One region of the Mesorhizobium sp. M1406 genome, then DNA from elsewhere that is predicted to be linked to it. Evidence: predicted binding sites of a transcription regulator. Region 1 holds the regulator's gene; each other region holds the start of a gene.
The links. Region 1 encodes HrcA, which represses chaperone genes, less so after heat shock. Its sites were predicted from a motif close to GTTAGCACTCNCNNNNNGNGAGTGCTAAC; they were not measured.

Region 1 (7,260 bases):
CATGGCCATGCCGAAATCGCGCGAGCCGTCAGGGGTCTCGGCCCAGTTGGCGGTGTAGACGCCGGGCGCGCCGTCGAGCGCGTCGACGCACAGGCCGGAATCGTCCGACAGCGCCGGCAGGCCGGTCGCCTTGGCCGCGGCCAGCGCCTTGATGTAGGCGTTTTCCTCGAAGGTGGTGCCGGTTTCGTCAGGCTCCGTCAGGCCATACTCCTTGGCTGACTTCGCTTCGAAGCCGAACGGCCCCATCAAATCGGCGAATTCGCGCAGCTTGCCTTCATTGTGGCTGGCGACGACGATCTTCTTTCCATCGAGAGAATGCATCAAAGGCCCCAGATTCGTGGCTCGGCGAATTCGATCGAATTGCCCGAGGGGTCGCGTATATAGATCGAACGACCGCCCTGCGGCCACTCGAATTCGCTTTCAATGGCGATCTTCTTTGCCTCGAGACGCGCTTTCCAGCGCACGATTTCCTCGGCGGTCGCCGCAAAGCAGAGATGGCCTTCGCCGACCGTGCCGTGCGGCGGCACCGGCAGCCTAGCGTCGGGCGCCGGCGGGATTTTGGTTGCCTCGGCGTTGAAGATGAGCAGGACGCCGGATCCGCAGCGGAAGAACAGGTGCCTGCCGTCGACCTTGCCGAGCACGGAGAGGCCGAGAACGCCGGTGTAGAAGGTTTCGGCGGCGGCAAGGTCGGTGACGTAGAGGGCGGATTCCAGGATAGCAGAGGGCGTCACGAGGCACCCCCCTCTGCCCTGCCGGGCATCTCCCCCGCAAGGGGGGAGATTGGAAGCATCAGCGCCGGCTCATGACTTGCAAAGTTGGTGATTGGCGAAACCCGCAACCACAGCCGATCTCCCCCCTTGAGGGGGAGATGGCCGGCAGGCCAGAGGGGGGCGCTCAAGCTCGGCATTTGAGAACTAAGCCACTGCCATCTGCTGCAAACTGACCAGGCGCTGGATGCCCTTCTTGGCCAGGCCCATCAATTCCGCGAACTGCCCTTCGGAGAAAGGCTCGCCTTCGGCGGTTCCCTGGATCTCGACGATGCCACCCTTGCCGGTCATGACGAAATTGGCGTCGGTGCCGGCCGACGAGTCCTCGATATAGTCGAGGTCGATGACCGGCTGGCCGTCATGGATGCCACAGGAGATCGCCGCGACATGGTCCTTCAGCACCTTGGCGACGCTGGCCATCTGGCGGGCTTCCATCCAACGCAGGCAGTCATACAGCGCCACCCAGCCGCCGGTGATCGAGGCGGTGCGGGTGCCGCCATCGGCCTGGATGACGTCGCAGTCGACGGTGATCTGCTGCTCGCCCAGCGCCTGCAGATCGACCACGGCACGCAAGGAGCGGCCGATGAGCCGCTGGATCTCCAGCGTGCGGCCGCCCTGCTTGCCGGCGGAAGCCTCGCGGCGCATGCGCTCGCCGGTCGAGCGCGGCAGCATGCCATATTCCGCCGTCACCCAGCCCTTGCCGGAATTGCGCATCCAGCCCGGCACCTTCTCTTCGAGGCTGGCCGTGCACAGGACATGCGTGTCGCCGAACTTCACCAGGCACGAGCCTTCGGCATGCTTGGAGACGCCGCGCTCGAAGGAGATGGCACGCATTTCGTCGAATTGACGTTTGGAAGGGCGCATTCAGACTGCTTTCTTGTCATCTTCGGAATCTTGGCCGGCTTGTAACCGCATGGGACGCACGGCGCAAAGGAAAATGGCCGGCCGATCCGACACTGACGCCGGGTGATCCGACACAGACACCGGGTGACCGCGCTCAGACACCGGGTTGCGCGGGCCGTAGCGAAGTCTATATCCTTGGGCCGGAGGTTTTTGGCCGCAATGACCAAGCCAGTCGATCCGAGTTCGCAGTCGCCCGCGCTTCAATCTTTGGATATGCGCTCGCGCGACATCTTCCGGCGCATCGTCGATTCCTATCTCAAGGACGGCGAACCCGTGGGATCACGCAGCCTGTCGCGCATCCTGCCGTCCTCGCTGTCGCCGGCCACCATCCGTAACGTGATGAGCGACCTCGAGCATCTCGGCCTGATCTACGCGCCGCACATCTCGGCCGGCCGGTTGCCGACGCAGGCCGGCCTGCGTTTCTTCGTCGACGCCTTCATGGAGCTTGGCGATCTCTCCGACGAGGAGCGCCGCGCCATCGAGGCGCAGGTGCGGGCATCCGGCTCGGGCGCGACGCTGGAACACATGCTGACCGAGGCCAGCCAGATGCTGTCGGGCATGTCGCGCGGCGCCGGCCTGGTGCTTGCCGCCAAGAACGAAGTGGCGCTGAAGCACATCGAATTCATCCAGCTCGAGCCGACCAAGGCGCTGGCGGTGCTGGTGTCGCAGAATGGCGATGTCGAAAACCGCGTCGTCGAGCTGCCCGCCGGCATCACCGTCTCGCAGCTGCACGAAGCCTCGAACTTCCTCAACGCCCATATCCGCGGCCGCACGCTGGCCGAGGCGCGGATCGAGATCGCCCGCATCAAGGAAGAGACAAGGGCCGCCCTCGACACGCTGTCGCAGGACCTGGTCGAAAAGGGGCTGGCGGTCTGGGCCGGCGCCGACAGCGGCCTGCCGGCACGGCTGATCGTGCGCGGCCGCGCCAATCTGCTCGAAAACGTCACCGCCCAGGCCGATATCGAACTGTTGCGGCACTTGTTCGAGGACATGGAGACGCAGGACGGGTTGATCCAGTTGCTCGACCTCGCCGAGGAAGGATCGGGCGTGCGCATCTTCATCGGCTCGGAAAACAAACTGTTCTCGCTGTCCGGCTCATCGCTGGTGGTCGCGCCCTATCGAGACAAGGACGCCCGAGTCGTTGGCGCGCTCGGCGTCATCGGCCCGACCCGGCTCAACTATGCCCGCATCGTGCCGATGGTCGACTATACCGCACAGCTGATTTCCCGCATGCTGCGTTAGGTGTATTGATATTCCGGGGATGCCGGCCTGACCTGAATCTCAGCACCTTAGATCCAAACCTAAGGCCTCCGAGGAGAAAAAGAATGGCGCTCGAAGAATTCAAAGCCCGGATCAGCCTGCTGCTCGAGGAGATGGTCAACCAGCCGGAAGACCAGCACGAGATCCAGGAGCAGTTGCGTGAAAAACTGCGGGAAATGCGCGCCATGGGCCTGCCGCTGCCGGCCGATCTCGTCGAACTGGAAAAACGTCTCGATGACGATTTCTACGCCGCTGGGACCTGAGGCAAAAAACCTCCGCTTTCACTTCAACTGATCGTGTGCCGCGGAACAACAGACGAAACCGCTCGTTTGCCCCTTTGCGGCCGTTCATTGTGTGACCGGGTTTGGAGGATTGAATGATCCGATTGGCCGGGCTGGCCATCTCCGCCGCGGTGTTTCTCACCGCCGCTGCATTCGCCCAGCAGGCGGAGCCCGTATTGAAAGGTGCCGCCGCCTTCGGCGACTGGCGTGCCGACAGGCCGGGTGTGCGCCGCCTGATCAAGCCGAACGATCTGCCAAAGCCCGATGTCACCAATTCCGCCTCCAACAGCGCCGGCCTCGCCGAAAGACCGGCAGGCGCCAAGCCGAAACTGCCGCCGGGCTTTTCGGCCGAGCTGATCGCGTCGGGCATCGACAATCCGCGCGTCGTGCGCGTCGCGCCGAACGGCGACCTGTTCGTCGCCGACAGCGAGGCCAACCAGATCCGCGTCTACCGCCTCGCCGACGGCAGTGCCAAGCCCACCGAGAAAGGCATCTTTGCCGGCAATCTCAACCAGCCCTATGGCATTGGCTTCTATCCTCCGGGCAACGACCCGCAATGGGTCTATGTCGCCAACAGCGACAGCGTGGTGCGCTTTGCCTATCGCAATGGCGACCTGAAGGCATCAGGCGATCCGGAGGCCATCGTCGACGACATCCCTTCAAGTCATCACTGGACCCGCGATATCGCTTTCTCGCCGGACGGCAAGACGCTTTATCTATCGGTCGGGTCTGGTTCGAACGCCGCGCAGGATATGGGCAACGAACCGGAAGGCGGCCTCGACGCCTGGGCGAAGTCGCAGCCGCTCGGCGCTGCCTGGGGTCCCGAGGATGGCCGCGCGGCTGTGCTGGCTTTCGATCCCAACGGCAAGAACGGTCGCATCGTCGCCACTGGCCTGCGCAACTGTTCGGGCATGGCCGTGCAGCCGGCGACCGGCGCGCTGTGGTGCGTCGTCAACGAACGCGATGCGCTCGGCGACAATGTGCCGCCGGAATATGCGACCGTGGTCAAGGAGGGCGCCTTCTATGGCTGGCCCTGGTACTATATCGGCAACAACGAGGATCCGCGCCACAAGGGCGCGCGCCCCGATCTTGCCGGCAAGGCGACCATTCCCGACGTGCTGATGCAAGCCCATTCGGCGCCGCTCAACATCGCCTTCTACGAAGGGAAGAACTTTCCGTCCGAATACGAAGGCGACGCCTTTGTCGCTCTGCATGGTTCATGGAACCGCGGCAACAGGACCGGATACAAGGTGGTGAGATTGCTGTTCAGGGACGGCAAGCCGACCGGCGAATACGAGGATTTCATCACCGGCTTCGTCGTCTCCAACGGCGAGGTCTGGGGTCGGCCGGTCGGCGTGGCGGTGGCGAAGGACGGCGCGCTGATCGTGACCGAGGACGGCAACGGCACCATCTGGCGCGTCACCCATGACGGCGGTCGCTCCTGAGCGCAAATTCGCATGCCGGCGTGGTGCAATCGAATTCGGGGGCAGGGAATTCACGTCCGGCGGACTTTGTGCGATAGGAGGCTGCGATAACAGCGTCGCGCGCAAGGCCGCAACCATGACCCTCACCGGATTCCTCGCCTACAGTGCCGCCCTCGGCATCACCGCCGCCATTCCTGGTCCCGGCGTCACCGCGCTCGTCGCGCGTGCGCTCGGCTCCGGCTTCCGCTCATCCCTGGCGATGTCCTTTGGCCTGATGGCTGGCGATCTCACCTATCTGACCGCCGTGGTGCTCGGTCTCGCCTTCGTGGCGCAGACCTTCGGCATGGTTTTTCTCGCCATCAAATGGCTCGGTGTCGCTTACCTCGCCTTCCTCGGCTGGCGCTTCTGGAACAGCGGCATCACGCTCGAGACGGTCGAGGCGAAGAAGGGCAAGGGCGGGCTGCTGTCGAGCTTCCTTGCGGGCCTGACCGTCACGCTCGGCAATCCGAAGACGATGATCTTCTACCTCGCGATCACGCCGACCATCGTCGACCTGAAGACCATCACACTGATCGATTACGGCATTCTCGTCGCGCTGACGGTCGTCGTGCTTCTGGTGGTGCTGGTGCCGTATCTGGCGCTGGCGGCCAAGGCGCGTTGGTTCCTGAAGTCGCCGCGCGCGCTCAAGGCGCTGAACCGCACCGCCGCCGGCTTCATGGTCGGCGCCGCCGCGGCGATTGCCGCCCGGCAATAGGGGGCTTTTCGGCCAAAGTATTTCGTAAACAGGCCTTTTCGCGAAATGCTTTTCCGGGGGCGCGACGTTTTCGACACAGGTCCCACTCGGATATTTTCAGCCGACAGTCTATCTTGCGCGGCCGAAGGCCCTATCTTGCCGGCTTGAATTCCATTTGCCTGAAATTCTCCACTTGCCTGAAATTCTGGGAGCGAAACCAATGAACAAGCCCGTCACCTCTGCCCGTGTACCCGGTCGCGGCCGTGTCTACGATTCCATCACCGATACGATCGGCGACACGCCCCTGGTGCGGCTCGACAAGTTCGCTCGGGAAAAGGGCATCGTCGCCAATCTGATCGGCAAGCTCGAATTCTTCAATCCGATCTCCTCGGTCAAGGACCGCATCGGCGTGGCGATGATCGAGGCGCTGGAGGCAGCCGGCAAGATTTCTCCCGGCAAAACCACGCTGATCGAACCGACGTCGGGCAACACCGGCATAGCGCTTGCCTTCGCCGCCGCCGCCAAGGGCTACAAACTGATCCTGACGATGCCGGAAACGATGTCGATCGAGCGCCGGAAAATGCTGGCGCTGCTTGGCGCCGAGCTGGTGCTGACCGAGGGCCCGAAAGGCATGAAGGGCGCCATCGCCAAGGCCGATGAACTGGCCGCGACGATCCCCAACGCGATCATCCCGCAGCAGTTCGAGAACCCCGCCAATCCGGAAATCCATCGCACGACGACGGCCGAGGAAATCTGGAACGACACGCATGGCGAGGTCGATATCTTCGTCGCCGGCATCGGTACCGGCGGCACCATCACCGGCGTCGGCCAGGTGCTGAAGAAGCGCAAGCCCTCGGTGCATGTCGTCGCGGTCGAGCCGGACTCCTCACCGGTTCTGTCGGGTGGCCAGCCCGGCCCCCACAAGATCCAGGGCATCGGCGCCGGCTTTGCGCCCAAAATCCTCGACACGACGATCTATGACGAGATCGTCACGGTGTCGAACGAGGATTCGGTCGCAAATGCCCGCCTCGTCGCCCGACTCGAAGGCGTACCGGTCGGCATCTCGTCGGGCGCCGCCTTGCAGGCGGCCATCGTCGTTGGCTCGCGGCCGGAAAACAAGGGCAAGAACCTGGTCGTGGTCATCCCGTCCTTCGCCGAGCGTTATCTGTCGACCATCCTGTTCGAGGGGCTGGGCTCGTAGTCCTACGCTTCTTCGCGACTAGGCTGGCCCGCTGAAAAAAGTCCCTCGTGGCGCCAGCCACCGGCTTGAGCAGCACCCTGCTTCCGGTTCATATCCCACCGGTCCGCCTTTCGCGGCCCGGGAGGATTTCATGTACAAGCTCTACACTCGTCCGGGCAGCGGCGGCTTCGTCGTCGAGGCGGCGCTGGCGCTGGCGAACGCGCCGTTCGAGCAGATCGACGTGCCGAAGACGGACCGGCCCGATCCGGCCTTCCTCGACATCAGCCCCTTGAACCAAGTGCCGGTGCTGACGTTGCCGGGCGGAAGCTCGATGACCGAATCGGCGGCGATCTGCATCCTGCTTGCCGAGCGTCATCCCAATGCCAGCCTGGCGCCGGCGGCCGACGCGCCTGCCCGCGCCGACTTCCTCCGCTGGATGGCCTTCATGTCATCAGTGCTCTATCCGGCGATCCTACGGCTTTACTACGCGCATCGTTACACGACCGATGCCGAAGGCACCAACGCGGTCAAGCAGGCAGCCGTCGCCGAGATGGACCGCGGCTTCGCCGTCCTCGATGCCTCTCTCGAAGGCCGTGACTGGCTGGTCGGCGACCGAATGTCGCTCGCGGACATCTACCTCGCCATGCTGGTGGCCTGGCATCCCGACGCCGAAAGGGCGCGGGCGGCCTGGCCCGATATGGAGCGTCTGTGG
Region 2 (7,260 bases), on a different contig from region 1:
GCTGGCGAAATAGGGCAGGGACTTGGCCCAGTCGGTGATGTCCTCCAGCTGGCCGGCGGCGGCGAAGGACGGCGTGTAGATCAGGTCGAGCGATAGCGCGTCGGGCGCCGTGCCGCCGGCGGCCGCGGCACCATATTTCGGGATGATCTCGGCATTGGGGATGATGTCCAGCTTGACCTGGTTGGTGTGCGCCTTGTTGTAGGCGTCGACGATCCTCGGCATGAAATTCGAGCCGTCGGCGCGCACCCAGATGTTGGCCGTCTCGGCGGCGGCAGTGCCGAGACCGCTACCCAGAACGGCAGCGGCCAGGGCCAGTTTGGCAATCAGGTTCCTCATGTTCTCCTCCTCCAGGTTTGGCCGCGCTCCGCGGCTTGGCGCCGATTGCGCGGCGCTTGGTTTTCAGCCATCCAGCGGATGACCGCATGACTGCCGCACCACCAGCCGGCACGGCAGTTTTCGAATGCCCGGCGCGGCGGGCTTGCCGCCGACCAGCGAAAGCAGGGTCAATCCGGCTTCGCGCCCGAGTGCGACGAGATTCATGTCGACGGAGGTCAGCGGCGGGCGCGTCGCCTCGGCCACGATCTCCCAATTGTCGAAACCGATGACGCCGACATCGCCCGGAACGTTCAGGCCTCGCTCGCGCAAGGCATCGATGACGCCGCGCGCGATCTGGTCGTTGCCGCAGAAGAGGGCGTCCGGCTTTTCTTTCCCGCCGTCGAACAGGTGCGCCACCGCCTCGTGACCCCAGGCTTCCGACCAGGAACCGAGCAGCGGCTCGGTGACCGGCAGGCCGTTTTCGATGAGCACGTCGCGGTAAGCCCGCGCCCTGGCGTGCACCACGGCAAAACTCGCCGGGCCGGTGACATGGGCGATGCGCTTCCAGCCCAGCCGGCACAAATGCTCGACCGCCAGCCGGGCGCCGTCGGAATCGTCGGAAACAAAGGCGATGGCGTCTGGATCGGGCTGCGTGAAGGCATAGATCACCGGGACGCGCAGATTGGAGAGGTCGACAGGCAAATGGCGATCAATGCGCTTGCCGGTGGCGATGATGCCGTCGACGCGCTTGTCGAGCATGGCGTCGACATGCATCTGGCCCAGCCGCGGATCCTCCTCGACATTGCACAGGAACACCGAGACGCCATTGTCGACCAGCGCGTCCGAAATGCCCGACATCAGTGGCAGCGAGAAGCGGCCATAGGTGTCGTTGGTGAGCAGGCCGACGGTGAAGCTGCGCCGCCGGAGCAGGCTCTGCGCCAGGCTGTTGGGCCGGAAGCCGAGACGCCGCGCCGTCTCGCGAATGCGCTCGCGCGTCTCGGCGGTCATCCGTCCCTGGTCGTTGAGCGCCTTCGAGGCGGTGGCGACGCTGACGCCGGCTTCAGCCGCCACGTCACGCAAGGTGACTGGCTTGGAAAAGACCGGAACAGGCAGATCGTCCGATGCCATCGCGCCAAGAATCCTTAAGCTGGGAAAAGGTTTTCTCTTAAGGCCCGAAAAAGACCCGGCACATGGCCAAGCCCGATCGGAACTGTTTGGAAAAACCTTTTCTCAAGTCAAGGCTAGGCCAGATCGGGAGGTCGTTCAAGGGGAAAAGTGGTTTGGGTCGCGGCAATCGCGTCAGGTTCTGGCATTTGCCCCATCGCCCGAACGCCCGGCAGGCGGGTGAGGGGCGGCGCCAACTTCAACGATTGATGGGCTCGTCCAAAATTGTCGGCGGATACGCAGTCCGGTTCCGGCGAAGCAGCCTATCATCAGCGAAGTGTTAATCGCTTGCGCGCCATGGTGGTCTCCCGCCAAGACAGCAGAGCCTCGCCATGTCCGATACGCCCTACAGTCCGAAAGGCCCGGCGCGGGCCGCGCAGCCCGGCAGGCGCGCGGGGCACGACAGTTCCGACGAACGACACCGCGCCGTCGCCACCATCGCTCGGCTCAAGGCGGAGCTCGCCGCGCAGGGGGCATTGATCGCCAAGCAGGATATTTCGCTGGCGCACAGCCGCAAGATCTTCGACCGCGCCTCGGTCGCCGCGCGCCTCGGCGTGTGGGAATGCAGCCTGCCCGACGAGCAGCTGGCATGGACCGATGTGGTCTATGATTTGTTCGACCTGCCGCGTGGCGCGGTGCTCGATCGCTCGGAGATCATCAAATGCTACCCGGCGGAGTCGCGCAAGGCGCTGGAGACGATGCGCGGCCGCGCGATCGCCGAGCGCAGCGGTTTCAATCTCGATGCCGAGATCACCACTTTCGCCGGCCGCAGCCGCTGGATCCGCATCACCGCGACCGTCGAGTGCGAGGCGGGCGTTCCCGTGCGCATCTTCGGCATGAAGCAGGACATCACCGAGGAGAAGATCCTGTCGGACCGGATGCGCTATCTCGCCGAATATGACGTCATGACCGGGCTGGCCAACCGCGGCCGCTTCCAGGCGCGGCTGGTGCATGCAGACGAGGGCCGCCCGCTCGGCGCGCTGCTCCTAGTCGATCTCGACGGCTTCAAGGCCGTCAACGATACGTTCGGCCACGTCGTCGGCGACGAGTGCCTGAAGGAGGCGGCGAAGCGGCTTGCCGCCGGCTGCGGCGAGGCCGATCTGGTGGCGCGCGTCGGCGGCGACGAGTTCGCGGTGCTGCTTGGACCGCATATCGCCCGCGGCGCTGTCTCCAGCCTGGCGCGCCGCATCATCGAGGCGATGGGCAAGCCGGTCGCGGCCTGCGGCCAATCGCTCGGGCTCGGCGCCTCGGTCGGCATCGCCTTCATCGAAGCAGGCGCGTCCGGCGATCTGTTCACGCAGGCCGACACCGCGCTCTATGCCGCCAAGGCGGCAGGGCGCAACACGTTCCGCATCTTCAAGGTCGAGGCCGGCGTGAGAGGCCGCAGCGCCGCGGCCTGAGGGCTGGCGGTTGTTGCCGTACAGCTTTGCCGACCGGGCCTGCGCCTCTTCCACCGATGCAGTCGTTGGCGCCTATTTTTCACTTGGCATGCACAGCGCTCGCGAAAAGAGTGCTATGGAAGGGGCGTGAGCATCCTTTGCTCCGCTCTTCCCGACATTCGAGGTCATTTTCGTGCGTGAACCGTCGCTGCTGCCTGTCTTTGGAAAACTTGGCCTCAAGGCTCCTGTCGCCTTCGCGGCGGCGCCGGCCCGGCCGGCGGGTGTCGTGCCGCGCCTGCGGGAGCTTCTGGCCGCGCATGGCGGCATGGTGCTGAAACTGTCGGTCATTGCCTGGACGGTGCTGATCCTGGGCGCCGTGTTTTTCATGATGCAGGGCTGATCGGGATGGCCAACCGCTACACGCTGCGCATGGAGCTTCCCCAGAGCTGGAGCATCATCGACGTCTTCACCGGCCAGCCTGCCGTTGTCCGGCAAAAGGTGATGGTGGGAATGGGCCCGCGTGAGGCCGAGGACATGGTCATGCAGATGAATGTCCGCGACGTCAAACGCCGCGAGCGGGCCGAGCGCAAGCCCTGATCCGTAGCGGCCATTGCGTCAGGACAGCATTTCGCCGCCGCAAGAAGCCCGCCGCACCTCAAATCGAGGATTCCCGTGAGGCTGATCAGCCGAAATCGGCCGCCGTCAGCACATACATGCTCTTGTGGGTGCGGCCGTAGGCCTTCGATGCCACCTCGCGGATGGTGTTGCTCTCGGTGTCGAATGTGGCGAGGTAGCCGGCTTCATCGGCCGCGGCTCCCGGCCGCATCTTGGCCATGGCGTCGGCGGCGACGGAGAAGGAGATCTGGAACATGCCGTCATGTCCGACGAAACGGATACGCTGGCCGGCCTCGTCATAGCTGCGGCTGCGGTTGGGGAAGGTGAGACTCATGTCTTGGCCTCCGTGGCTTTCTTGGTCACCCGCTTCTTCTTCGGCGTCGGATTGAGGGCCTCGGCGACGCGGTCGGCCTCTTCCTTGGCCAGCCGCAACTCCCTCAGCCTTGCCGTCTTGATCTCCCGCGCCCTCGCTTCGGACATGTATTCGGCGGTTGCCTTGTTTTTCTCCGCTGTCTTTTTCTGCTTGTCGACAAAGCGGGCTTCGGCTTTTTCCATGATCGTCTGATTGCCTTCGGCCATCGAAGAAATCTCCCTTGTACCTGAAATCGTGAAAGTGAACTCGTCCGATAAATAGGCACTCGATCGGCAAAATTCAATCTTTTGAATTATTTGACACTCTGCGGATATCACGAAACCAGCTGCCGAAATAATACTTTTGAATATTTAATTTCGGGTGCGAATAATTTTTGGCACTCCTATCTATCGAGTGCCAATGCGTTTATAGAAAGGGGGCGTGGCCGCCTGTGCCGGCCCCAGAAAGAAAGTTCCCATGAAATTTCGGCCACTCCACGACCGCGTCGTCATTCGTCGCGCCGAAGGCGATATCAAATCCAAAGGCGGTATCATCATCCCCGACAATGCCAAGGAAAAGCCGCAGGAAGGCGAAGTCATCGCCGTTGGACCTGGCGCACGCGATGAAAATGGCGCGCTTGTTCCGCTCGACGTCAAGGCCGGCGACTTCATCCTGTTCGGCAAATGGTCGGGCACCGAGGTCAAGATCGACGGCGAGGACCTTCTGATCATGAAGGAAGCCGACATCATGGGCGTCATCGAGAAGGCCGTCGAGGCCAAGAAGGCCGCCTGACTGGAGTGCCATGCATCCTTCGGGGTGCGCTCCGAGCATTGATCATGGAGGGCAGGGCTCTGCCGTCCTCAACCGAACTGGATAAAAATCATGTCTGCCAAGGAAATCAAATTCTCCACCGATGCGCGCGACCGCATGCTGCGCGGCGTCGAAATCCTCACCAATGCGGTGAAGGTCACGCTCGGCCCCAAGGGCCGCAACGTCATCATCGACAAGGCCTATGGCGCGCCGCGCATCACCAAGGACGGCGTCACCGTCGCCAAGGAAATCGAGCTTGCCGACAAGTTCGAGAACATGGGCGCGCAGATGGTGCGCGAAGTGGCCTCGAAGACCAACGACCTGGCCGGTGACGGCACCACCACCGCCACGGTGCTGGCCGCCTCGATCCTGCGCGAAGGCGCCAAGCTGGTCGCCGCCGGCATGAACCCGATGGACCTCAAGCGCGGCATCGACCAGGCGGTTTCCGCCGTGGTCAAGGAAATCCAGGCGCGCGCCAAGAAGGTCAAGTCGTCGGCCGAGATCGCACAGGTCGGCACCATCGCCGCCAATGGCGATGCCAGCGTCGGCGAGATGATCGCCAAGGCGATGGACAAGGTCGGCAATGACGGCGTCATCACCGTCGAGGAAGCCAAGACCGCCGACACCGAGCTCGACGTCGTCGAAGGCATGCAGTTCGACCGTGGTTATCTCTCGCCCTATTTCGTCACCAATGCCGACAAGATGCGCGTCGAGCTGGAAGAGCCCTACATTCTCATCCACGAGAAGAAGCTCGGCAATCTGCAGGCGATGCTGCCGATCCTCGAAGCGGTGGTGCAGAGCGGCAGGCCGCTGCTGATCATCTCCGAGGACGTCGAAGGCGAGGCTCTCGCCACGCTGGTCGTCAACAAATTGCGTGGCGGCCTCAAGGTCGCGGCCGTCAAGGCGCCGGGCTTCGGTGATCGCCGCAAGGCGATGCTGGAAGACATCGCCGTGCTGACATCGGGCCAGATGATCTCCGAGGACCTCGGCATCAAGCTCGAAAACGTCACCATCGAAATGCTGGGCCGTGCCAAGCGCGTGCTGATCGAGAAGGACACCACCACGATCATCGACGGCGCCGGCACCAAGGCGACCATCCAGGCGCGCGTCGCCCAGATCAAGGGGCAGATCGAGGAAACCACCTCCGATTACGACAAGGAAAAGCTGCAGGAGCGGCTGGCCAAGCTCTCCGGCGGCGTTGCCGTCATTCGCGTCGGCGGCGCCACCGAGTCGGAAGTCAAGGAAAAGAAGGACCGCATCGACGATGCGCTGAACGCAACGCGCGCCGCGGTTGAAGAAGGCATCGTGCCCGGCGGAGGCGTGGCGCTGCTGCGTGCCAGGTCGGCACTGGCCGGCTTGAATGGCGCCAACGCCGATGTCACCGCAGGCATCTCGATCGTGCTTCGGGCGCTCGAAGCGCCGATCCGCCAGATCGCCGAGAATTCCGGCGTCGAAGGCTCGATCGTCGTCGGCAAGCTCACCGACAGCAAGGACCACAATCAGGGCTTCGACGCCCAGAACGAGGTCTATGTCGACATGATCAAGGCAGGCATCGTCGATCCGGCGAAAGTGGTGCGCACCGCGCTGCAGGATGCCGGCTCGATCGCAGCCCTTCTGATCACCGCCGAAGCGATGATCACCGACATTCCGCCGAAAGACGCTGCCCCGGCAGGCGGTGGCGGCGGCGGCATGGGCGGCTACTAAAGATTCAGCCGGCCTGCGAAGGTGGCTTCATAAAAGCCACCTTTCAGACCTGACCTGAATCAGCCACCCCGGCTCTTCAATGGAGCCTGGATAACTACCGCCGGGGGTGTTTTCTCCCGGCGTGCAGGCCTCTAGCCCAGGAGACGGATCCATGATCACGTTCGTGCGGAAGCCAGAGACGGTCGTCACGACCGAAAAAACCGAGGAAAGCCGCTTCGACCGCATCCGCAGGATTGCCGCCGACAAGCACAAGAAATCCGATTCCAACACGGCGACGCCATCAAAGAGCGAACCCAAACGCCCGATGTGAAGCTGCGGCGCCGCCGCCACTTTCGGGCCCGAGCTCGATGCCATTGGCCGAGCCGAGATCCAGCCGATCACCGCAATCCCGATGGCTGCTATCGGCCTGTCTAGTATTGTCATTATATTAGCTAAGGCGCATATTTCTCGGGCAGCGGGCCCTCGGCCGCCAACGCGTCCAAGGGCGCCTGCGATTGTTACCGAAAAAATCACGCCGTGCCGCTCGAATTATGGAGCAGCCACGAGACCGTGACATTTGGAGGAAATACCCATGAAAGTGACTATTTTGGCAAACTATGCGCCTCATGCCGCCAAAGGATTGATGCAAGGCTCGGACAGGCAAGCCGCGGTCAAGGCGCTTTTTGAAAGCGTTGGCGGCAAGGTGACCAGCATGATGTTCACGCGCGGCATCTATGACGTCGTCGTCAATGGCGAGGTGCCGGACCAGTCAGCCGGGATTGGCATGTCCCTCGCGGTGCGAGCGAGCGGCTCGCTGACCGACATGGTCGTTCTGGAAGAGCTCGACATGAAGGCAGTGCTCGCGGCCGCCAACAAGGCCGCCGGCGCGTACAAACCCGCCGGCTGATGGACTTGCCTTCTTGATCAAGGCAGCACGGTTCG
Region 3 (7,260 bases), on a different contig from region 1:
CGAGTGACGGGCGGGCTCGGGAGCATTTCGGCGAACCAAGCCAGCGCGTGCCAAGCGGCAAATGGGATTGGAATCAGTTTGGGCTTAAGACCGGCTTCGTGCGCAACGGCTCTGAGAAATTCCTTGTAGGAGTAGACGCGAGGGCCGCCGCACTCATACGTGATCGCATGCGTTTCCGTCCCCTGCAGCACTCTTGCGGTCGCCTCTGCCACATCGCCCACATAGGCCGGCTGCAATCTCGTCAGGCCGCGACCGAACATTGGATAGATTGGAAGCCGGCGGAGAAGTTTGAGGATAATGGTGAGAAACGCGTCATCCGGTCCGAACATCACGGCCGGGCGGATGATAGTGGCGTCAGCAAATGCCGCACGTACCGCCAGTTCGCCTTCGCCGCGCTTTCGGATGTAGAGCGACGGCGAGGCAACATCGGAGCCGATTCCTGAAACGTGAGCGAGCCGTTCGACGCCAGCTCGGTGTGCTTGAGCTGCAACCCGCCGGGCCGATTCGACATGCACGGAATGAAAGGTCTCCTGTCCCTGTTCGACATAAAGACTGACCGCATTTACAACACCGTAAGCACCGGCAAGTGCATCGGCGACCGCCCGCTCATCGTGGATATTGGCTTCGACCGCTTGAAGTTGCGGATCATCAGAACCAAACAGCTTCTTGGCCCGTTCCGGATGTCTTGATGCAATCCGAACGAAAAACTCACCATCGCGGAGCTGCCGAACAACGCGGCGGCCGAGAAATCCGGTTCCACCGAACACGGTGACGACGCGATGGTTCATGGCAGCCATGGCTTAGACTTTGTCAGCTCATGTCGGCCGTCTCGACCCGGCGATTCAGGTCATGTGGGCGGCACGCCTACTGACCACTATCTATCACTTGGGCTACCTCGTACAGATTGGGATCGATCTCGTCCGTCAACTGATCGAAATGACCCCACTCCTTGCGGAATTCCGGCGACTGATGAGCCGATCGCAGCAGATCGCGATTCTGCCATTGGACGTAGTTGACGATGCGCCGCCCGTCGAGGCTGCGATGCAGGCTGATTGAGATGAAGCCAGGCTGGCGCGCCATAAAGCGCGCTCGCTCGGTCATGACGGACAATGCCTCGGCCTGCTTGTCCGGTTCAGAATCGACGATGGTGATTTGGGTGACGCGCTGATTGTCGGGTCGGATGTGTGGCATAAACGACCTCACTTGATTGGCAATGGATTTGCCCCGTCACTGCTGGCGGTCGAGGGGCCCGAGCGATCGAGCACCCAATCGATCTTGCTCGCCATGATGAAATCGTTCTCGTGCAGTCCTTTGATCTTCTTGGTGCTCAGGGAAACCGTCACATAACCCCAGCCGAAGCTGATGTCGGGGTGATGGCCTTCGGTTTCGGCGAGCTCACCGATGTCCTGAACAAGGGCGAGCGCGTCCCGGAAATTGCGGCATCGAAAGCTCCGCTGGATGCGGTGGGCATCGTCACCAAGCTCCCAATCTGGAGCCTGTGCCTGGAAGCGTTGGGCTTCATCACGCGTGAGCGGCGGGACGCCGCCGCGACAAGGCGTACATGTTTTCTCGGCAAGAGTGTCGGTCATGCTCTTGTCTCCAAGACCATTTTTTAGCAGCAGAAACGACAGCGACGAGCGCCTATCGATCGATCTCCCCGAACACGATGTCGAGCGAACCGATGATCGCCGAGATATCGGCTTGCATGTGCCCGCGTCGCTGGCCTTCCGTCGTCCTGGCTATAGTTTCAGGCGCCGCTCAGTAGTCCATTCCACCCATTCCGCCCATACCTCCTGCCCCACCCACAGCGGGCGCATCCTTCTGCGGAATGTCCGCGATCATTGCTTCAGCGGTGATCAGGAGCGCGGCAATCGAGCCGGCATCCTGCAGGGCCGTCCGAACGACCTTGGCGGGGTCGACGATACCGGTCTTGATCATGTCGACGTAGAGTTCGGTCTGAGCATCGAAGCCCTGATTGTGATCCTTGCTGTCCATGAGTTTCCCAACGACGATCGAGCCTTCGACGCCGGAATTCTCGGCGATCTGGCGGATCGGCGCCTCGAGCGCCCGCAGCACGATCGAAATGCCGGCATTCACATCGGCATTGGCGCCGGTCAGCCCGTTGAGGGCCGACCTAGCGCGTAGGAGTGCTACACCGCCGCCGGGAACGATGCCTTCTTCCACTGCGGCGCGCGTGGCGTTCAGCGCATCGTCGATACGGTCCTTCTTTTCCTTGACCTCGGACTCGGTGGCGCCGCCGACGCGAATGACGGCAACGCCGCCGGCGAGTTTCGCCAGCCGCTCCTGCAGCTTTTCCTTGTCGTAGTCGGAGGTGGTTTCCTCGATCTGCCCCTTGATCTGGGAGATGCGCGCCTGGATGGTGGCCTTCTCGCCGGCACCGTCGATGATCGTGGTGGTGTCCTTCTCGATGAGGACGCGCTTGGCGCGGCCGAGCATGTCAATGGTGACGTTTTCGAGCTTGATGCCGAGGTCTTCGGAAATCATCTGGCCGGCGGTGAGCACCGCGATATCTTCCAGCATGGCCTTGCGGCGGTCGCCGAATCCCGGCGCCTTGACGGCCGCGACCTTCAGGCCGCCGCGCAGCTTGTTGACCACCAGGGTCGCCAGCGCTTCGCCTTCGACGTCCTCGGAGATGATCAGCAGCGGCTTGCCACTTTGTACGACCGCCTCGAGGATAGGCAGCAGCGCCTGCAAATTGCCGAGCTTCTTTTCGTGGATGAGGACATAAGGGTCCTCCAACTCCGCGCGCATCTTTTCGGCATTGGTGACGAAATAGGGCGAAAGATAGCCACGGTCGAATTGCATGCCTTCGACGACGTCGAGCTCGGTGTCGGCGGTCTTGGCTTCCTCGACGGTGATGACGCCGTCATTGCCGACCTTGTCCATCGCCTTGGCGATCATGGCGCCGACCGACGCGTCGCCATTGGCGGCGATCGTACCAACCTGGGCGATCTCGTCCGAAGATTTGACTTTCCTGGCCCGGGCTTGAATGTCCTTCACCACGGCAGCCACAGCAAGATCGATGCCGCGCTTGAGATCCATCGGGTTCATGCCGGCGGCAACGAATTTGGCGCCCTCGCGCAGGATGGAAGCGGCCAGCACCGTGGCGGTGGTGGTGCCGTCACCGGCCAGATCGTTGGTCTTCGAGGCCACTTCGCGCACCATCTGCGCGCCCATGTTCTCGAACTTGTCGGCAAGCTCGATTTCCTTGGCGACGGCGACGCCGTCCTTGGTGATGCGCGGCGCGCCATAGGCCTTGTCGATGATGACGTTGCGACCCTTGGGGCCGAGCGTCACCTTGACGGCATTGTTGAGGATCTCGACACCGCGCAGCATGCGGTCGCGGGCATCGGTAGCGAATTTGATTTCCTTGGCAGACATGATTTTACGTCCAGTTCAGTCTGGAAATTAGCAGAGCGCAAATCGCCCGGTCAGGCGGCTTTCTTGGCCGCTTTGGTCTTCTCGACGATGCCCATAATGTCACTCTCCTTCATGATCAGAAGGTCCTCGCCGTCGATCTTGACCTCGGTGCCCGACCATTTGCCGAACAGGATGAAGTCGCCGGCCTTGACGTCGAGCGGAACAAGCGCGCCATTTTCATCGCGTGCGCCAGGTCCAACGGCGATCACTTCGCCTTCCTGAGGCTTTTCCTTGGCGGTGTCGGGAATGATGATTCCGCCCTTGGATTTGGTATCGCTTTCCGCCCGCCGAATGACGACGCGGTCGTGGAGTGGTCGGAATTTCATTGGGGTTCTTTCTGCCGCCGCAAACAGAGCGACTGCAACGCTTAACATAGCCCCTTTGGCACTCGAATGATAGGAGCGCCAAATTTTCTAGGCTTGCCTGGCGACGCGTCGGCGCGTTCAACGGCGCATATTGCTATTCACTCGATTGCAAGGCCGTCGAGCGGTGGAGAAAGTCAGCGACGAACAATACCGCCGCTGAACCTTACCGGGGCCGCAGCGTCTCGCACTTGGCGAAGTCTTGCGCTGCCGAGTTCTGCAATAGTGACAGGCACGCTGCCAACTCACCCCAGCCAATACCTCGGCCCCGGCCCCTTGCGTCCTGCCATATCGGCAGGGTTCGCAAGGCTACACCGGTCGATCGACAGGCAGCCGCAACCGATGCACTCGGTAAGCCCCGACCTCAGGCGCTGCAACTCGGCGATGCGCTGGTCGATGTGCTTGGTCCACTGGCCCGATAACCGCGACCAATCCCGACGCGACGGCACGCGATCGGCTGGCAACTTGGCCAGCTCGGCGCCGATCTCCTCAAGCGTCAGCCCAATTCGCTGCGCGAAGACGATGAAGGCGATCCGGCGCAGCACGGATCGCGGGTAGCGCCTGTGTCCCGAGCCGGCCCGCTCGGACGCGATCAGCCCGCGCTCCTCGTAGAAGCGCAGGGCCGATGATGCGACGCCGCTGCGCCGCGCCACGTCGGTGATGGTCAGCATGGAATCCATGCATGAACGAAAGCACAATTCCCGCTTGACTTCAAGTTAACTTGAACTTGTAGCAAGGGGCATACGGATTAAAGGAGCATTGGCAATGCAGACGAATATCGAACTTCAGGGACTTCGCGTGGCGGTCACGGGCGGCACCTCCGGGCTCGGAGTGGCGCTTGTGCGGCAGCTGGCCGCGCAGGGTGCGTGCGTGGCCTTCGTCGCTCGCGCCGCCGCGAATGTCGCACGCATCGCTGACGAGACGGGCGCGCACGGCATTGTCGGCGACGTCGGCAAGAAGGAGGACATCTACCTGATCGCGTTGCAGGTCACTGCCGGGCTCGGCGGGCTCGATGTCCTGATCAACAATGCCTCGAGCCTCGGCCCTGTCCCTCTGGCGCTCCTTGCCGATACCGAGTGCGAGGAGCTGGAAACGGCGCTCGCGGTCAATCTCGTCGGCGCGTTCCGGCTGACGAAAGCTCTGTTCGGTGCGCTTGCCGCGTCCGCGCGCGAGGGCCGCGGCGTGCTGGTCATCAACATTTCCAGCGACGCCGCGGTGAACGCCTATCCCGGCTGGGGAGCATACGGCGCGAGCAAGGCCGCTCTTGCCCATCTGACGGCGATTTGGGACGAGGAGGCGAAAGCAGACGGCATCCGGCTCCTCGCGCTTGACCCCGGCGATATGGACACCCCACTGCACGCGCTCGCGATCCCTGATGCTGATCCGGCGACCTTGAAGCGCCCCGAGCAGGCAGCTGCCGAGATCATCGAAAAGATGCTCGACGCGTTGCCGGTCCGCTCTACGCTTCTCGCCGGAGCACATGGATGATTGCCGCCGATCGTCCCGATCGGTGCTCCGCCAGGCTGTTCGTCGTCGAGGCGGACGGCACGATGCGCGACCTACGGCGCGCTGGACTCGCGACGCTGTTCAACCCCGGCGATCTGGTCGTCGCCAATGACGCCGCGACCTTGACTGCCAGCTTGCACGGCACGCATGTTCCAAGCGGTGAGGCGATCGAGATCCGCCTGGCGGGCTGGCTGTCACTTCCCGATCCAACCCGTTTCGTGGCGATTGCCTTCGGTTCGGGCGATCACCGCACGCGCACGGAAGACCGGCTGCCTCCACCTCCGCTGTCACCAGGCGATCGCCTCCGGCTCGGCTCGCTTGACGCTGTCGTCGAGCGCCTTCTCGACCATCCACGCCTTCTCGAGTTGCACTTCCCAGGCAACCGCGCAGCGGTGCTTGCAGGACTGGCGCAGCACGGCCAGCCGATCCAATACGCGCATGTTCCCGAGCCGTTGGCACTGTGGGATGTTTGGACGAAGATTGCCGCCGGGCCGGTCGCGTTCGAGGCGCCGTCGGCAGGCTTCGCGCTCGACTGGCGCACGCTCCAAGCCTGGCGTCGGCACGACGTTGGCTTTGCAACACTCACGCATGCTGCGGGCGTCTCTTCCACCGGCGATCCCGCGCTCGACTCGCGCCTTCCCTTCGACGAGCCATACCGCATCCCTGGGCGCACCGCGGCGCAGGTCGCGCGGGCGAAGCTGCGCGGCAGCCGCATCATTGCGATCGGCACGAGCGTAGTGCGCGCACTTGAGGCAGCCGCCAATCCCGGCGGCAATGTGCGTGCCGGAAATGGCATTGCGACAGGGCGCATCGCGCGGGGCACGCGGCTTCGCGTGGTCGATGCGATTCTCACAGGCGTCCACCAGCCCGGCGAAAGCCATTTCGAACTCCTGCGCGCCTTTGCCGATGATGCTCTGCTCGCCAAGGCCTCCGCAGCCTTCACCGCGTATCGATACCGCGCGCATGAATTCGGCGATTCCATGCTGCTCAATCGCCAACCGCTGCTTCTATCGCGCGAACGGAACCGTGCCGAGGTGCTCGAGACGAAGCCTCTACTCGAGGCGTGGCTATGATGTCGGCAGGTTCGGTGGCATTTCGGGCGCTCGGCGCGCGAGAAGGTCGGAGCTATGTTGCAGCGGATGAAGATTCGGAATTTGACCCAATCACGACGCTCCCTCCGGTCAGCGGCAACGTCCGGATTTGGCGCGCGATTCCGACCTCAGCGAACGAAGTTATGACAAGCCATTCCAGTTTATGATCGCTCCGCCAAAAATTGGGTGTGCGCTGCAATAGCAGCCGAGATAGTCGCGCTTGCCGAAGGGGCTGTCGGCTCTGACGGGATTGGCGTAAGCTATAGTTAAGGGGGTGCACACATGCACCGCATCATCGCCATAGCGATCGTCGCGCTCGCGGCCGCGTTCAGCTCCGCGCGGGCGGAGGTGCTGATCGGCGTCTCGGCTGCGATGACGGGACGGCTCGCCTGGATCGGCGAGCAGGGACAGCGCGGCGCGGAGATGGCAGTGGCCGACGTCAACACGGCGGGCGGCGTGCTCGGCCAGAAGGTGAGGCTCATTTCCGTCGACGACTTCTGCGATCCCGAGCAAGCTGTGGCGGCCGCCAAGAAGCTGGTGGCTGACGGGGTCGTGCTCGTCGTCGGGCATTATTGCTCCGGGGCCTCGATCCCCGCATCAAAAGTGTACGAGGAGGCGGGCGTCGTTGAGATATCTCCAGGCTCGACCAATCCGCAGCTGACCGAACAGGGCCGCGCCAATGTCTTTCGCACCATTGGCCGCGACGACGCGCAAGGTATCGTCGCCGGCAACTACCTTGCCGATCGCTGGGGCAACAAGAAGATTGCGATTCTCCACGACAACTCGACCTATGGGAAGGGTCTCGCCGACGAGACCAGGAAGCAGCTAAACAAGCGGGGCGTGACTGAGGCCGTTTACGA
Region 4 (7,260 bases), on a different contig from region 1:
GCGTCGATGCGGCCGAAGCGGTCGACGCAGGCTTGCGCCAACAGGGCAGGGGTTGCCGGGTCGGCGAGGTCGGCGGCGACGAACATCGTCGGTGTGCCGAGCTGCGAAAGCTCCGCCGCCACGGCGTCGCCACGAGTCTTCTCGCGCCCGGTGACCAGCAGGCCAGCCGCGCCGGAGCGCGCCAGCGTCTCGGCGATGGCGCGGCCGATCCCTTGCGTCGCGCCAGTCACCAGCGCCACCTTGCCTTTGACTTGAATCTTCACTCCTCCTCCCCGGAACAAAGTTTCTATTTTTAGAAATATGGAACGTCAATTCCCGATAGTCAATTGTGCCAGCAGCGCCTCATTTGCTGCGCCGCGCGACGACGCCATGGACCAGCGCCATGCCGACCGCTAGCGACGCGGCCAGCGAGCGGAAGCCGCCGAAGTCCGATTCCACCACTTCCAGCCAGCTGTCCGACAGCCGGACCAGCGGGCTGAAGGTGCTGTCGGTGATGGTGACGATGCGGGCCCTGCGCTCATGCGCCACCGCGACGAGGTCGGGCGTGATCGAATTGTAGGGGCTGAAAGAGACTGCCAACACGGCATCCTGCCTGCCGATGCAGCCGAGCTGGTCGAGTGCCGAGGAGCCGACATTGTCGACCAGCACGTTGCGCACGCCTTGTTGCGACAGCGTCAGCGACAGGTAAGTGGTGACGGGGAAGGCGCGTTTGGAGCCGATGACATAGATCAGGTCGGCGGCCGCCAGCAGCGCCACCATCTTCTCGAAACTCTCGACGTCGAAGCCGCTCTCGATGCGGCCAAGCGAAGCCTGCGAGGCGCCGACCATGCCGTGCAGGAAATGCAGGTTGGGTTCGGCCTCGGTCCGTTGCTCGCCGCGCCCTTCCGGCCACGATCCCTTGACGTGGTCCTTGAACAGACCCTGGAAATCGGAAAACCCGGCATAGCCGAAGATCTGGGCAAACCGCACCAGCGTCGACGGCTGGACGCCGGCCTGCGCCGCCACCTGCGCGATGGTGCCGAGCGCGACATCGCTCGGATGCTGCCACAGGAAGATGGCGACCTGGCGCAGCCGCTTGGGGAAATGCACGGTGCCTGAAGACAGCACCGCGCGCAGTTCCTCATAGGTCTGCGGCTGGATGTAACCGAGGGCGGCCAGCGAGCGTCCGCGCTTGCGCGTCGCCGCCTCGTCGGCGCTGGATCGACCGGATCTTTTGCCTGCCCCACTCATGATTTCAGGCTAGCGCGGCACGATCGTTTTACAATATGCAAATTGGAAATTGTGTTCGAAAGTGCTAGCGGCCTCATGGGGTTGCACCTGCCGGGAGGAGTTTGAAAATGGTCTATGCAACATCGGATGGATCGACGCGCCAACGTTTGCGGGTCGGCATGGTGGGTGGCGGCCGTGGTGCCTTCATCGGCGCCGTGCATCGGCTGGCCATGCGCCTTGACGACCAGATCGCGCTGGTGGCCGGCGCGCTGTCCTCCGATCCGGAGAACGCTGCCGCCTCGGCCGCCGAGATCGGCATCGCGCCGGAGCGCAGCTACGCCGACTATCGCATCATGGCAAAGGCAGAAGCCGCGCGGCCGGATGGCATCGAGGCGGTGGTCATCGTCACGCCCAATCATTTGCACGCGCCGATCGCGACCGCTTTTCTCGAAGCAGGCATCGACGTGATCTGCGACAAGCCGCTGTCGACGACGCTGGCCGACGCCGAAGCGCTGGTGGCACTCGCGAAGGCGAAAAAGCGTCGCTTCGTCGTCACCCTCAACAACACCGGCTACGCAATGGTGCGGCAGGCTCGCGAAATGGTGGCGGCGGGCGAGCTTGGGCGGATCGTGTCGGTGCATGGTTCGTATATCCAGGACTGGCTGACCAAACCGATTGACGCCGAGGGCCAGAAGCAGGCGGAGTGGCGCACCGATCCGGCGCGCGCCGGGCAGTCGGCTGTGCTGGCCGATATCGGCGTGCATGCCTTCAACCTCGCGAGCTTCATCTCGGGCTGCGAGGCCGAGGCGGTGTCGGCCGATCTTTTCACCGCCGTGCCGGGACGCCGGCTCGACGACAACGCGCATGTGCTGATGCGCTGGACCGGCGGCGCGCGCGGCACCATCCTCGCCAGCCAGACATCACCCGGCCACTACAATGATCTCTCGGTGCTCGTCTATGGCGACAAAGCCGGGCTCGAATGGTCGGGCGCGCGGCCGGAGGAACTGCGCCTCTCCCGCTATGGCGAGGAAACCCGCACGCTGGTGCGCGGCGGCCATGGCTCGACCGCTGAAAGCCAGCGTGTCTCGCGCATGCCGGCAGCGCATCCGGAGGGCTATATCGAGGCCTTCGCCAATTTCTACCGCGACGCCGCCGACATCATCCGCGCCCATCGCTCGGGCGCGGTCGTGGATGCAGCTCGTGCGGCACAGGTGCCCGATGTCGTCGACGGCGCCCGCGGCGTGAAGTTCGTCGCGGCGGCGGTGGATTCGAACGCGGCGGCCGGCGCGTGGACGGCGGCAAGGTTTGCGGGATAGCCTTGTCACCGGCATCGCGCCCGACGAAACGAGGGCGCGCCGCCACCCGAATGGCCAAGCATACCCTAGTGGATGGCGATGATGCCGTCGACGGCGCGCCATTCCGACGGCTGGATGAGCCGGTGGTGAGCGACGCGGACCGAGTGCAGCGGGCCGTCGAGCTCGCGCTCCCAATAATGGAGAAAGCCCTTGAGTTCGGGAAATGCCGGGGCGAGATCATAGTCCTGCCAGACATAGAGCTGAAGCAAGCTCGGATGGTCGGGCAGGCGATAATGAATCTCTGCCGTGGTCAGGCCATAGCCCTCCATCTGGAGGCGGAATTCCTTGCTGACGCTCGCGACCATTCGTTACTCCTTTCTGTCGGATATCAGGCACCCGGCCTGTCGAAGAGGTGAGGGAACTCGCAGGGCGGCTGAGGTGGCGCCGAGGCGTCGCCGTCGAGCTTGAACAGCGCGTCCATGATCTGGTCGAACGACACCGGTTGCCTGGCGCCCGGTGGTTGGCGCAGTGCCGGCATGGAATAGACGGCGCAGGCATCCGACGCCCAGGAAGACAGGATCGCGCGCTTTTCCAGCAGGTCGAGTGTGTCGTCGCTCAGCACCTCTTCGGGATGGTTGAAATGGCTGGCCGGCTGGAGCAGGCGGTCAAGCGCGAGGTCGGATGTTTCGGCGGCCGGGGTGGAAGTGATCGGTGAATAAGTCTGTCGTTCCATCGATGTGCTCCGTCTGCGAACAACTCCTTGGGAGGGTAAGCGGTTCCGGCGCCCGCGATGGCGCCGGCGGGAGATAATTTGTTGGATGGTGGCAGAAAATTCAAGCGGCGGCCCGGCGTCCCTCGCGAAATAACCCTGCGTTAACAGGCTTTTGGCACTCGCAGTGCTCGAGTGCTAATTTTTTTCGCCGGGCTCTTGAAACCGAAAACCGGCAAAACTAGCTCGATATGCGCCGCGATGCCTGATGAAGGGTCGCAGCGTTCCGCACCGGTCCGATATTGCCGGTTCGGCGCGAAGGAACCGCAAAAATCTGTTTGTCCATGAGGAGAACGACATGGCGTTCCGTCCATTGCATGACCGTATTCTGGTCCGCCGCATCGAAGCCGAGGAGAAGACCTCCGGCGGCATCATCATCCCCGACACCGCCAAGGAAAAACCGCAGGAAGGCGAAGTGCTCGCCGTGGGCCCCGGCGCACGCGACGACGGCGGCAAGCTTGTCGAACTCGACGTCAAGGTCGGCGACCGCATCCTGTTCGGCAAATGGTCCGGCACCGAGATCCGGCTCGACGGTCAGGATCTGCTCGTCATGAAGGAAAGCGACGTGATGGGCGTGATCGAGCAGGCCGAGCAAGTGAAGAAGGCTGCATGATGGCTTCTTCGAAATCCAACCAGTCAACGAATGCCGCCGAGATGAAGGAGTGATCCAATGGCTGCCAAAGAGGTGAAATTCCATACCGAAGCGCGCGAGAAGATGCTGCGCGGCGTCGACATCCTCGCCAACGCGGTGAAGGTGACGCTCGGCCCCAAGGGGCGCAACGTCGTTATCGACAAGTCGTTCGGCGCGCCGCGCGTCACCAAGGACGGTGTGACGGTGGCGAAGGAGATCGAACTCGAGGACAAGTTCGAGAACATGGGCGCGCAGATGGTGCGTGAGGTGGCGTCCAAGACCAGTGATATCGCCGGCGACGGCACCACGACGGCGACCGTGCTTGCGCAGGCCATCGTCAAGGAAGGTGCCAGGGCCGTGGCCTCGGGCATGAACCCGATGGACCTGAAGCGCGGCATCGACAAGGCCGTGGAGGCGGTGGTGGCCGAGCTGAAGGCCAATGCCCGCAACGTGACCAGGAACGACGAAATCGCGCAGGTCGGCACCATTTCGGCCAATGGCGATGCCGAGATCGGCCGCTTCCTCGCCCAGGCGATGGAAAAGGTCGGCAATGAAGGGGTGATCACAGTCGAGGAAGCCAAGACCGCCGAGACCGAACTCGAAATTGTCGAAGGCATGCAGTTCGACCGCGGCTATCTCTCGCCCTATTTCATCACCAACCAGGACAAGATGCGCGTAGAGCTCGACGAGCCCTATGTGCTGATCCACGAGAAGAAGCTCTCCAACCTGCAGGCGATGCTGCCCGTGCTCGAAGCCGCGGTGCAGGCTTCCAAGCCGCTGCTGATCATCGCCGAGGACGTCGAGGGCGAGGCGCTGGCGACGCTCGTCGTCAACAAGCTGCGCGGCGGCCTCAAAGTCGCGGCCGTCAAGGCACCGGGCTTCGGTGATCGCCGCAAGGCCATGCTGGAGGATATCGCCATCCTTGCCGGCGGCACCGCGATCAGCGAGGATCTCGGCATCAAGCTCGAGAATGTGACGCTGCAGATGCTGGGTCGCGCCAAGAAGGTGGTGATCGAGAAGGAGAACACCACCATTGTCGACGGTGTCGGGCGCAAGGAAGAGATCCAGGGCCGCATTGCCCAGATCAAGGCGCAAATCGAGGAGACGACTTCCGACTATGATCGCGAGAAGCTGCAGGAGCGGCTGGCCAAGCTCGCCGGTGGTGTCGCCGTCATCCGCGTCGGCGGCTCGACGGAGGTCGAGGTCAAGGAGCGCAAGGACCGCGTCGACGACGCATTGCACGCGACTCGCGCCGCGGTGGAGGAGGGCGTGCTGCCCGGCGGCGGCGTTGCGTTGCTGAGGGCCGCCAAGGCGCTCGATGCCGTGCAGACCGACAATGCGGACCAGCGAACCGGAGTCGAGATCGTGCGCCGCGCCATCGAAACGCCGGTCCGCCAGATCGCCGAGAATGCAGGCGCGGAGGGCTCGATCATCGTCGGCAAGCTGCGCGAGAGGAGCGAGTTCGGCTGGGGTTGGAACGCCCAGACAAACGAATTCGGCGATCTCTTCGGCCAGGGCGTGATCGATCCGGCCAAGGTGGTACGCGCGGCTCTTCAGGACGCGGCATCGGTCGCCGGCCTGCTCGTGACCACCGAAGCGATGGTGGCCGAGAAGCCGAAGAAGGAACCCGCCACCCCGGCCATGCCGGCCGGCGCCGGTATGGACTTCTGAGGTCGCGGCCAATCCGCCCGCTCCCCGCGGGGAGCGGGCATCAGTCGAAGAAAAGTGGAGGTAGACATGGACGCAATGGCTGGCCTCGGATCCGTACCGGCGCCGACGCATCAGGCAAAGGAATTCCTGGCCTACGAGACCGAATGCAGGAGCGCGCTGCAGCCGCTGCTGGCACGGCTGCTCGACATGGCCGAAACCGCCGGCTGGAACCGGCGTACCGCGGCGTCGACGCTGATGTTCCTTGCCGCGCAGCAGGTGTCGGCGGCCGCCGGGGCATCCGTCGGCGGCTGAATTGGCGATCGCTGTTTAGCGATCTTCGTTCTGTTGCGTGCGACGAAAACATTGCTGTTGTGGAGGTGGAGACGTGATTGCGGGCCGGTTGCGTGAATGCCTGAAAATTCTGAGATGGGAGGCGGGCGACCTGGCGGCCGAACTTGGCCGTCCGCAAAGCGAGGTCGCGTCCTGGCTTGATGGCCGCAATCCGTCTCCGCTTGCCGTCGTCGCTTGGCTGGAGGCGCTGGTGAAGGCGCACAGGGCGCTGCCGGCGCCGGGCCGATGCGTTCCGTCGCTTGGCGCTGCCAATATCGGGCCGGCCAAGATCGAACTGACCGGATCGAGCCTGCCAGGACCGAACTGGGCGGCGATCCGGGCGCGATCGGCGGCGCCGAAGCGGCTATTCAATCCTCGATACAAGACGTCCAGCCCCATCCACCCTATCCCCGGCGGGCCGCGCTCTTCGGTCTTCGGTCCGCCGCAGGTCCTGCACAATCGAGAGGAGGCACAAGCCATGAATCGCGGGCAGTTTGAGGAACCGGTCACCCTTCTGGTCGGAATGGGTTTTCCGAGGAAGATCGACAGCGTGATGGAGGCCTATGCCCTGCTTCAGGACTGGCCGACCGCCAGCCGCAACGGCGCTCATGCCGTCGCGCTCAACGCTTGCAAGGCCGGCATCGCCGGTGAGATCGACCCGGAGACGGTGCGGGCCACCCTGGTCACCTTCGCGCGCCGCAACGACATACTCGTGCCGGATATGGTGTCGCCGCCCGCAGCGGTAGCGAATGGTGCGCTGCACGAGGTGAGGTGACGACGACGCATGACCGATCCGGGCGTTGCCGATGGTTCGAAGAAACCGTCAGCCATGGGCTCCGGGTGCCTTGGCGGCTTTACAGCCGGAGGCATCTTTCCCAGCAGCCGTTCTCTTGACCACAAAAACGTCAAAAAAGTATCGGTCAGATGGACAGACCGTGGTGGCGGCGGCAGGGATTGCCGCCTAAGCTTTGATCACTGCAGAGAGCGGCATACGCGGCCTGCGGAGAGGACACTGCAACTGGTCGCATGACTGGACCGGTGTCGGGAGGAACAGGCATGAATCCGGACTTGGAAGTCGTCCAGATCAGACACGGTGAGTCGTTCAAGGCGTGGGCTCACGGCTATCCCTTCCGCACCGTGCGTTGGCACTTCCACCCTGAATACGAGATCCACCTGGTCGTCGCCACCACCGGCCGCTACTTCGTGGGCGACTTTATCGGTGAGTTCGAGCCGGGCAATCTGGTGCTCACCGGCCCCAATCTGCCGCACAACTGGGTCAGCGACGTGCCGCCGGGCGAAAGCGTGCCGCTACGCGGACGTGTCGTCCAGTTCTCGGAAGCATTCATCGCCGAATCGACGGCGGCCCTTCCCGAACT

Region 2: NKH03_RS32690 (co-chaperone GroES) is a predicted target of HrcA. The motif match lies at 4,219-4,247, and genes of this name have one in related genera.
Region 3: groES (co-chaperone GroES) is a predicted target of HrcA. The motif match lies at 3,822-3,850, and genes of this name have one in related genera.
Region 4: NKH03_RS27695 (co-chaperone GroES) is a predicted target of HrcA. The motif match lies at 3,388-3,416, and genes of this name have one in related genera.

The regions. Positions count from the first base shown of each region.
Region 1 covers NZ_JAMYKW010000029.1:30,221-37,480, reverse strand. The annotation lists gene rdgB (RdgB/HAM1 family non-canonical purine NTP pyrophosphatase) at 1-321, opposite strand, end outside; gene NKH03_RS21990 (VOC family protein) at 321-731, opposite strand; gene rph (ribonuclease PH) at 915-1,631, opposite strand; gene hrcA (heat-inducible transcriptional repressor HrcA) at 1,830-2,912, shown strand; gene NKH03_RS21975 (hypothetical protein) at 2,996-3,193, shown strand; gene NKH03_RS21970 (PQQ-dependent sugar dehydrogenase) at 3,307-4,656, shown strand; gene NKH03_RS21965 (LysE family translocator) at 4,772-5,389, shown strand; gene cysK (cysteine synthase A) at 5,589-6,569, shown strand; gene NKH03_RS21955 (glutathione S-transferase family protein) at 6,700-7,260, shown strand, end outside.
Region 2 covers NZ_JAMYKW010000097.1:5,380-12,639, forward strand. The annotation lists gene NKH03_RS32655 (ABC transporter substrate-binding protein) at 1-336, opposite strand, end outside; gene NKH03_RS32660 (LacI family DNA-binding transcriptional regulator) at 400-1,443, opposite strand; gene NKH03_RS32665 (diguanylate cyclase domain-containing protein) at 1,812-2,879, shown strand; gene NKH03_RS32670 (hypothetical protein) at 3,052-3,258, shown strand; gene NKH03_RS32675 (hypothetical protein) at 3,264-3,455, shown strand; gene NKH03_RS32680 (DUF1488 family protein) at 3,541-3,807, opposite strand; gene NKH03_RS32685 (hypothetical protein) at 3,804-4,052, opposite strand; gene NKH03_RS32690 (co-chaperone GroES) at 4,303-4,617, shown strand; gene groL (chaperonin GroEL) at 4,708-6,339, shown strand; gene NKH03_RS32700 (hypothetical protein) at 6,491-6,649, shown strand; gene NKH03_RS32705 (GYD domain-containing protein) at 6,911-7,225, shown strand.
Region 3 covers NZ_JAMYKW010000032.1:3,596-10,855, forward strand. The annotation lists gene NKH03_RS22835 (complex I NDUFA9 subunit family protein) at 1-797, opposite strand, end outside; gene NKH03_RS22840 (antibiotic biosynthesis monooxygenase family protein) at 865-1,191, opposite strand; gene NKH03_RS22845 (4a-hydroxytetrahydrobiopterin dehydratase) at 1,200-1,589, opposite strand; partial or broken gene NKH03_RS22850 (NADH-quinone oxidoreductase subunit D-related protein) at 1,642-1,716, opposite strand; gene groL (chaperonin GroEL) at 1,759-3,402, opposite strand; gene groES (co-chaperone GroES) at 3,453-3,767, opposite strand; gene soxR (redox-sensitive transcriptional activator SoxR) at 4,049-4,483, opposite strand; gene NKH03_RS22870 (SDR family NAD(P)-dependent oxidoreductase) at 4,569-5,291, shown strand; gene NKH03_RS22875 (S-adenosylmethionine:tRNA ribosyltransferase-isomerase) at 5,288-6,382, shown strand; gene NKH03_RS22880 (branched-chain amino acid ABC transporter substrate-binding protein) at 6,683-7,260, shown strand, end outside.
Region 4 covers NZ_JAMYKW010000052.1:17,304-24,563, reverse strand. The annotation lists gene NKH03_RS27720 (SDR family oxidoreductase) at 1-263, opposite strand, end outside; gene NKH03_RS27715 (MurR/RpiR family transcriptional regulator) at 343-1,230, opposite strand; gene NKH03_RS27710 (Gfo/Idh/MocA family protein) at 1,338-2,525, shown strand; gene NKH03_RS27705 (usg protein) at 2,591-2,869, opposite strand; gene NKH03_RS27700 (hypothetical protein) at 2,893-3,237, opposite strand; gene NKH03_RS27695 (co-chaperone GroES) at 3,572-3,886, shown strand; gene groL (chaperonin GroEL) at 3,944-5,575, shown strand; gene NKH03_RS27685 (hypothetical protein) at 5,642-5,866, shown strand; gene NKH03_RS27680 (DUF982 domain-containing protein) at 5,940-6,659, shown strand; gene NKH03_RS27675 (AraC family transcriptional regulator) at 6,941-7,260, shown strand, end outside.